2 regions of the Burkholderia thailandensis E264 genome follow, and region 1 is predicted to be linked to the other one. Evidence: predicted binding sites of a transcription regulator. Region 1 holds the regulator's gene; the other holds the start of a gene.
The links. The regulator sigma-54, encoded in region 1, starts transcription at its own class of promoters, with help from an activator protein. The targets are predictions, from matches to a motif close to TGGCANGNAANCTGCTTT.
Positions count from the first base shown of each region.

Region 2: glnA (type I glutamate--ammonia ligase) is a predicted target of sigma-54. The motif match lies at 2,278-2,295, and genes of this name have one in related genera.

Region 1 is NC_007651.1:537,224-541,265, reverse strand. Features, by position in the region: gene lptA (lipopolysaccharide transport periplasmic protein LptA) at 1-572, shown strand, start outside; gene lptB (LPS export ABC transporter ATP-binding protein) at 569-1,345, shown strand; gene BTH_RS14660 (RNA polymerase factor sigma-54) at 1,516-3,024, shown strand; gene hpf (ribosome hibernation-promoting factor, HPF/YfiA family) at 3,174-3,533, shown strand; gene BTH_RS14650 (PTS sugar transporter subunit IIA) at 3,766-4,042, shown strand, end outside.
Region 2 is NC_007651.1:2,072,446-2,076,487, forward strand. Features, by position in the region: gene BTH_RS21610 (EI24 domain-containing protein) at 1-435, shown strand, start outside; gene BTH_RS21615 (competence/damage-inducible protein A) at 432-1,250, shown strand; gene BTH_RS21620 (rhodanese-like domain-containing protein) at 1,545-2,009, opposite strand; gene glnA (type I glutamate--ammonia ligase) at 2,409-3,824, shown strand; gene glnL (nitrogen regulation protein NR(II)) at 3,991-4,042, shown strand, end outside.

The sequences.
Region 1 (4,042 bases):
GCGTCGCGCCCGCAGCTCACGCCGAAAAGGCCGATCGCGACAAGCCGATCAACGTCGAGGCGGACAACCTGACCTATGACGACCTGAAGCAGGTCACGGTCGCGACGGGCAACGTCGTCATCACGAAGGGCACGATCCTGATCAAGGGCGATCGCGTCGAAGTGCGCCAGGACCCGCAGGGCTACCAGTACGCGACGGCGACGGCCTCCGGCAAGAAACACGCGTCGTTCCGCCAGAAGCGCGAAGGCCTCGACGAATACATCGACGGCGATGCCGAGCGCATCGACTACGACGGCAAGCAGGATCTGACCACCCTCACGACGAACGCGACGGTGCGCCGCCTGCAGGGCCAGTCGACCGTGGCCGACACGGTCCACGGCAGCGTGATCACGTACGACGGCCAGCGCGACTTCTACACGGCGCGCGGCGGCAAGGACGTCGCCGGCCCGGGCAATCCGGGCGGCCGCGTGCGCGCGATGCTCACGCCGAAGAACGGCGGCCCGGCGCCGCTGTCCGGCAGCCCCGCGCAGCTCGCGCCGTCGAACAACATTCAGGGAGCCCCGAACCCGTGAACGCGCTCCCCAATCGCCAACCGGCCGGCACGTCGAGCTCGCTCGTCGTGCGCAACCTGAAGAAGCGCTATGGCTCGCGCACCGTCGTCAAGGACGTGTCGCTCGACGTGAAAAGCGGCGAGGTCGTCGGCCTGCTCGGTCCGAACGGCGCGGGCAAGACGACGTCGTTCTACATGATCGTCGGCCTCGTGCCGCTCGACGCGGGCGACATCTCGCTGAACGGCAGCCCGATCAGCCTGATGCCGATCCACAAGCGCGCGTCGCTCGGCCTGTCGTACCTGCCGCAGGAAGCGTCGGTGTTCCGCAAGCTGACCGTCGAGCAGAATGTGCGCGCGGTGCTCGAGCTGCAGCACGACGACAACGGCAAGCGGCTGGCGAAGAGCGAGATCGGCGCGCGCACGGAGGCGCTCCTCGAGGAGCTGCAGATCGCGCACCTGCGCGAGAACCCGGCGCTGTCGCTGTCGGGCGGCGAACGCCGCCGCGTCGAGATCGCGCGCGCGCTCGCGAGCAACCCGAGCTTCATCCTGCTCGACGAGCCGTTCGCGGGCGTCGATCCGATCGCGGTGCTCGAAATCCAGAAGATCGTGAAATTCCTGAAGCAGCGCAACATCGGCGTGCTGATCACCGATCACAACGTGCGCGAGACGCTCGGCATCTGCGATCACGCTTACATCATCAGCGACGGCTCGGTGCTCGCATCCGGCGCGCCGAAGGAAATCATCGAAAACGAAAGCGTGCGGCGCGTCTACCTCGGCGAGCACTTCCGCATGTAGGCGGCGCGGGACACGATCCCGCCGCCGCCTCCTTTCCCCGGCGCGATCCGCGCCGCCTCACCGCACGCCCGGTTCGCGCCGCGCGTGCGCGCCCCGCGCGCCGAGCGTCATCCCGAATGCCTCAACGCGCCGCCCTCGTGGCAAACTTCCGGTATGACTTCCCTTTTGCCATGAAAGCCAGTCTCCAACTTCGCCTGTCGCAGCATCTCGCGCTCACGCCCCAGCTTCAGCAATCGATCCGGCTGCTGCAGTTGTCGACGCTCGAACTGCAGCAGGAAGTCGCAACGGCGATCGCGCAGAACCCGCTGCTCGAGAACGACGACGACTGGATCGCGAGCCCCCTGCGCGTCGCGGCCGACGGCTCGGTGATCGCGCAGACGCCCGCGTCGTCCTCGCCCGAGCCGATGTCCGGCGCGTCGAACGGCACGACTGCGACGAATGAGCGCACCGAGCGCGACGAAACCGCCGGCGTCGACGAATACGACGGCTATTCGGCCGACGGCGGCGACGCGAGCCAGTGGAATCTCGACGACTTCGGCCGCTCCCCCGCCGCATCCGACGACGACGATCTGCCGCCGATGCAGATCCACGAAACCTCGACGTCGCTGCGCGATCATCTGATGGCGCAGTTGCGCGTCACGCAGGCGAGCCCGCGCGATCGCGCGCTCGTCACGTTCCTGATCGAATCGCTCGACGACGACGGCTACCTGAGCGCGTCGCTCGACGAAGTGCTCGCCGATCTGCCGGCGGAGCTCGAAGTCGACGTCGACGAACTGAACGCGGCGCTCGCGCTCGTGCACAGCTTCGATCCGGCGGGCGTCGGCGCGCGGTCCGCGTCCGAATGCCTGAAGCTGCAGTTGCTGCGGCTGGATCCGTCCCCGACGCGCACGCTCGCGCTCGATATCGTGTCGCAGCATCTCGAACTGCTTGCCGCGCGCGATTTCACGCGCCTGCGCAAGCAACTGAAGGCGACCGACGACGAGCTGCGCGACGCGCACGCGCTGATCCGCTCGCTCGAGCCGTTTCCCGGCGCGGCGTACGGCAAGGCCGAAGCCGATTACGTGGTGCCCGACATCATCGTGAAGAAGGCCGGCCAGAGCTGGCAGGCGGAACTCAATCCGGAAGTGGTGCCGAAGCTGCGTATCAACCATCTTTACGCGAACATCCTGCGCAACAGCCGGGGCGATCCGAGCGCGGGATCGCTGAAGCAGCAGCTTCAGGAAGCGCGCTGGCTGATCAAGAATATTCAGCAGCGGTTCGAGACGATCCTGCGGGTCGCGCAGGCGATTGTCGAACGTCAGAAGAATTTCTTCGCGCACGGCGAAATTGCGATGCGCCCCTTGGTTTTGCGGGAAATAGCTGATACGCTGGGCCTACACGAGTCGACTGTCTCCCGTGTGACAACCGGCAAGTACATGCTGACTCCGTTCGGCACACTTGAATTTAAGTACTTCTTCGGGTCGCACGTATCGACAGACACCGGAGGTGCCGCGTCGTCGACAGCGATCCGCGCCCTCATCAAACAACTGATAGGAGCCGAAGACCCCAAATCCCCTCTTTCGGACAGTCGCATAGCCGAGCTGCTAGCGGAACAAGGGTTCGTGGTCGCGCGCCGCACGGTTGCCAAATATCGCGAAGCCCTCAAGATCCCGGCGGTGAATCTGCGCAAGTCTCTGTAGCCCGTCGCCACGCGGCGGGCGTTTTCCGGCCGCCGCATCGTCGACGGCAAAGCCGGCCGACCGATGCCCGCTCACCGCGAGCATCGGCAACGAAATCGGCAGGCATGCCGCCTCTATGCGGAAGGTGGTCATTAGCTTGGAGAAGCACTATGAACCTGAAGATCAGTGGACACCATCTCGAAGTCACGCCTGCTATCCGCGAATACGTGATCACCAAGCTCGACAGGGTGCTACGCCATAGCGATCAGGTCATCGATGGCGCTGTGATCCTCACGGTCGACAATCACAAAGAGAAGGACAAGCGGCAAAAGGCGGAAATCACGCTGCATCTGAAGGGTAAGGATATCTTCGTCGAAAGCGCGAACGGCGATTTGTACGCGGCGATCGACCTGCTGATCGACAAGCTCGACCGCCAGGTGGTCAAGCACATGGAGCGTCTGCAGACGCACGCGCACGAGCCGATCAAGCATCAGCAGACCGCCGAACAGATCGAACTTCCGCCGCAATGATCGCGGCGCGACAGCGCCAGCCGAACCGCCCGCCTCGACGGGCGGTTTTTTATTGTGCAAATCGCCTCGGCGCGACGCGGATGCGCCGCGCGCCGCGCGATTCCCGACAGTTGTCGCGGTGCGCGGCGCCGTCTGCAGTGCTCTATAATGTTTCGGTTATTATCGGGGGCGACGAGCCGGTTTGCCGCGCTTCACAGGTTTCCGTCGCCTAACGCCGTCCTTTTTGACCGACATGGAAAATCAGTCCGCCGCGAGGAGACCCCAGGCCGCCCCTACGCCTGCCAACATGAATCGCCTAGCCAAAATCCTGCCTTTGGAGAACGTCGTCATCGGCCTCTCCGTCACCAGCAAGAAACGCGTCTTCGAACAAGCCGGCCTGATCTTCGAGAATCAGAACGGCATCGCCCGCAGCACCGTCACCGACAATCTGTTCGCACGCGAGCGTCTCGGTTCGACGGGCCTCGGCGAAGGCGTTGCCATTCCGCATGGCCGGATCAAGGGACTCAAGC
Region 2 (4,042 bases), 1.5 Mb from region 1:
AATTCGCTGTGGGCCGCGTTCGCGAGCATCGCGCTCCTGGTCGTGACGGTGCCGCTGTGGCTGATTCCACCGTTCTTCGCGCTGCTGCCGCCCGTGATCTGGGGCTGGCTCACGTACCGCGTGATGACCTACGACGCGCTCGCGCTGCACGCGAGCGCCGACGAGCGCCGCGCGCTCGTGCGCAAGCACCGCTGGCCCTTGCTGGGCATCGGCGTCGCGAGCGGGCTGCTCGGCACGGTGCCGACCTTCATCTGGGTGTCGTCGATCTGGATGATGGTGCTGTTTCCGTTCGTCGCCGCCGCGATGATCTGGGTCTACGCGTTCATTCTGGTGTTCTCGGCGCTGTGGTTCGGCTTCTACTGCCTGCGCGCGCTGCAGGACGAGCGCGCGGCGGCCGCGAATGCGATTTCCACCGATTCGACGAGGCGAGCATGACCATCGGCATCATCATCATCGGCGACGAAATTCTGTCCGGTCGCCGTCAAGACAAGCACCTCGCCAAGGTGATCGAGCTCCTGGCCGCGCGCGGGCTCGCGCTCGGCTGGGCCGAATACGTCGGCGACGATCCCGCGCGGATCACGGCGACGCTCGCGCGCACGTTCGCGTCGGGCGACATCGTGTTCTCGACGGGCGGCATCGGCGCGACGCCCGACGACCACACGCGCCAGTGCGCGGCCGCGGCGCTCGGCGTGCCGCTCGAACTGCACCCGGAGGCGAAGGCGCTGATCGAGGAGCGGATCCGCGAGACGCACGCCGACGCCGCGAAGCCCGTCGACCTCGATTCGCCCGAGAACCTGCATCGGCTGAACATGGGCGTGTTCCCGCGCGGCGCGGCGATCATCCCGAACGGCTACAACCGGATCCCGGGCTTTTCATGCGGCGACCATCATTTCGTGCCGGGCTTTCCGGTGATGGCGTGGCCGATGATCGAATGGGTGCTCGACACGAAGTACGCGCACCTGCACCACGCGACGCCGCATGCGGAGCGCTCGCTCTACGTGTTCGAGCTGCCCGAATCGACGCTCACGCCGCTGATGGAGAAGATCGAGCGCGATTTCCCGGGCGTGCGGGTGTTCAGCCTGCCGAGCGTCGGCGACGCGGAAAAGGGCGGAATCTACGCGCGCCGGCACATCGATCTCGGGGTGAAGGGCGAGCCGGAAGCGGTCGCCGCCGCGTTCGTGAAGCTGCGCGAGGGCGTGCATCTGCTCGGCGGCGACATCGTCGAGCCGGCCGAGGCGCCGCGCGCCTGAGCGGGCGGCCGGCGCGGCCCGCGCCGATACGAGACGGCGGGACAACGGACAGACAGCTCTCCGACGCGCGCGGGCCGGATGCTCGGCAGCGCCGACGGGCGCCGCACCCCGTCACGCATGGCCACGCGGCGCCTCACCGGGCGGCACCGGCCTGCACCGGGCGGCACGTTGCCGGCGCCGTCGGCGCGTCTAGGCGCGTCGCGTCATCGCCGTGTCATCGGCCGGCCCGACGATGGCGGGCGGCGGTGCGTAACGCTGTAACGGCGTGCCGATGTGCCGGCGTACGGGTGTGCGTTATGCGCCGATCCAAGGCAGGCCGCGGTGGCACCAGCCCTCGACGGTCTTGCGGTGCCCCTGCGCGTCCTTCGCGCCTTCGAATCCTTCGAGCAGGTCGAACGCCTTCGTGAAGCCGGCCTGCGCGGCGGCGACCGCGGCGAGCTTCGAGCGGGCGGCGCTGCGGCACAGGAACAGGATCGGCTGATCGGGTTGCGCGAGCGTGCGCAACTGGTCGATGAATTCCGCGTTCGGCACGCCGCCCGGGTAGCGGGTCCATTCGACGTGCGCGTACTGGCCGTCGCCGACGATCGGGCGGCCAACCCAGTCGAGCTCCGCGCGGGTGCGCACGTCGATGAGGCGCGCGTTCGGATCGAGCTGCAGCAGCTCGAACGCCTCGGCGGGCGAGAGCGCGCCCGCGTAGTTCAGGTTGCCTTGCGCGCGGCGCGTGTCGGCTTGCGCGTAAAGCTGTTCAAGCGTACTCATGGCGGGAGGTCTCCTGCGGATCAAAAAAGCATTCTAGCGCGCAGGGTGAGCGGCGGCGCCGGCGATATCCGTGATGCGTCGCACTCACCAAAAAGGTGCAAAATACGTGATCGGCACCAACATTGGGATTTTCGAGTGTGCGGAATGCCGCATTGCACGGATAAGGTGCGCGCGCCGTGACGTCCGGGCGCGCCGAAGCCCCGAAAGTGCGCGCTCGGGCCCTGCCGCGGCGCGGTCTCGCGCGCTTCGCGCCGATCTGGCGCATGCATGGCACGGAAGCTGCTATATCCATCCCGTTCCGTTCGAATCGGTTGTACGCGGCAAAGAACGCTGCGCCCAGCAGCTCGCTTAACGAGGCGGTCCCAGTCCGCCGGATTTGTTCAATCAGGAGAAGAGGTTATGAGTAAAACCGTCGCCGACGTCATGCAGCTCGCGAAGGACGAGGACGTCAAGTTTGTCGATTTCCGCTTCACGGACACGCGCGGCAAGGAGCAACACGTGTCGGTGCCGGTGTCGGCTTTCGGCGAGGACAAGTTCGAAAGCGGCCACGCGTTCGACGGCTCGTCGATCGCGGGCTGGAAGGGCATCGAGGCGTCGGACATGCTGCTCATGCCGGACCCGAACGCCGCCTTCATCGACCCGTTCTACGAAGAGTCGACCCTCGTGCTGACCTGCGACGTCGTCGAGCCCGCCGACGGCAAGGGCTACGAGCGCGACCCGCGCTCGCTCGCGAAGCGCGCCGAGGCATACCTGAAGAGCACGGGCATCGGCGACACCGCCTACTTCGGTCCGGAGCCGGAATTCTTCATTTTCGACTCGGTGCAGTGGAACACCGACATGTCGGGCTGCTTCGTGAAGATCAACTCGGAAGAAGCGCCGTGGTCGTCGGCGAAGGAATTCGAAGGCGGCAACACGGGCCACCGTCCGGGCGTGAAGGGCGGCTACTTCCCTGTCGCGCCGGTCGACCAGTTCCAGGACATGCGCTCGGAAATGTGCCTGCTGCTCGAGCAGATCGGCATTCCGGTCGAAGTGCACCACCACGAAGTCGCGGGCCAGGGCCAGAACGAAATCGGCACGAAGTTCTCGACGCTCCTGCAGCGCGCGGACTGGACGCAATGGTCGAAGTACATCATCCATAACGTCGCGCATTCGTACGGCAAGACGGCGACGTTCATGCCGAAGCCCGTCGTCGGCGACAACGGCTCGGGCATGCACGTGCACCAGTCGATCTGGAAGGACGGCCAGAACCTGTTCGCGGGCAATGGCTACGCCGGCCTGTCGGAAACGGCGCTGTTCTACATCGGCGGCATCATCAAGCACGCGCGCGCGCTGAACGCGATCACGAACCCGACGACGAACTCGTACAAGCGTCTCGTGCCGCACTTCGAAGCGCCCGTGAAGCTCGCTTACTCGGCGCGCAACCGCTCGGCGTCGATCCGCATTCCGCACGTGTCGAACCCGAAGGGCCGCCGCATCGAAACGCGCTTCCCGGACCCGATGGCGAACCCGTACCTGTGCTTCTCGGCGCTGATGATGGCGGGTCTCGACGGCATCCAGAACAAGATCCACCCGGGCGAGGCTGCGGACAAGAACCTGTACGACCTGCCGCCGGAAGAGGATGCAAAGATCCCGACCGTGTGCGCCGGCCTCGACCAGGCGCTCGAGGCGCTCGACAAGGACCGCGAGTTCCTGACCCGCGGCGGCGTGTTCACGGACGCGATGATCGACGCGTACCTGGGCCTGAAGGAACAGGAGCTCGCGAAGTTCCGCATGACGACGCATCCGATCGAGTTCGAGATGTACTACTCGCTGTAAGCGACGATGGCGCTTCGTCTCGTCGGCGGACGAAGCGCCGCGGCGCCGACCGGCCTTCGCGCGGCAACCGCGCGCGAAGGCATCGGACCTTGAAAGGGGACGGCGGGACGCCGTCCCCTTTTTGTTCCGCCCGCGACGGCGGTTTTTGACACGGCATCCACGCAAGATGGTTCTGAAGAATCTGATCAAGGCCAGGGCCGGCCACCCGGAGCGCTTGT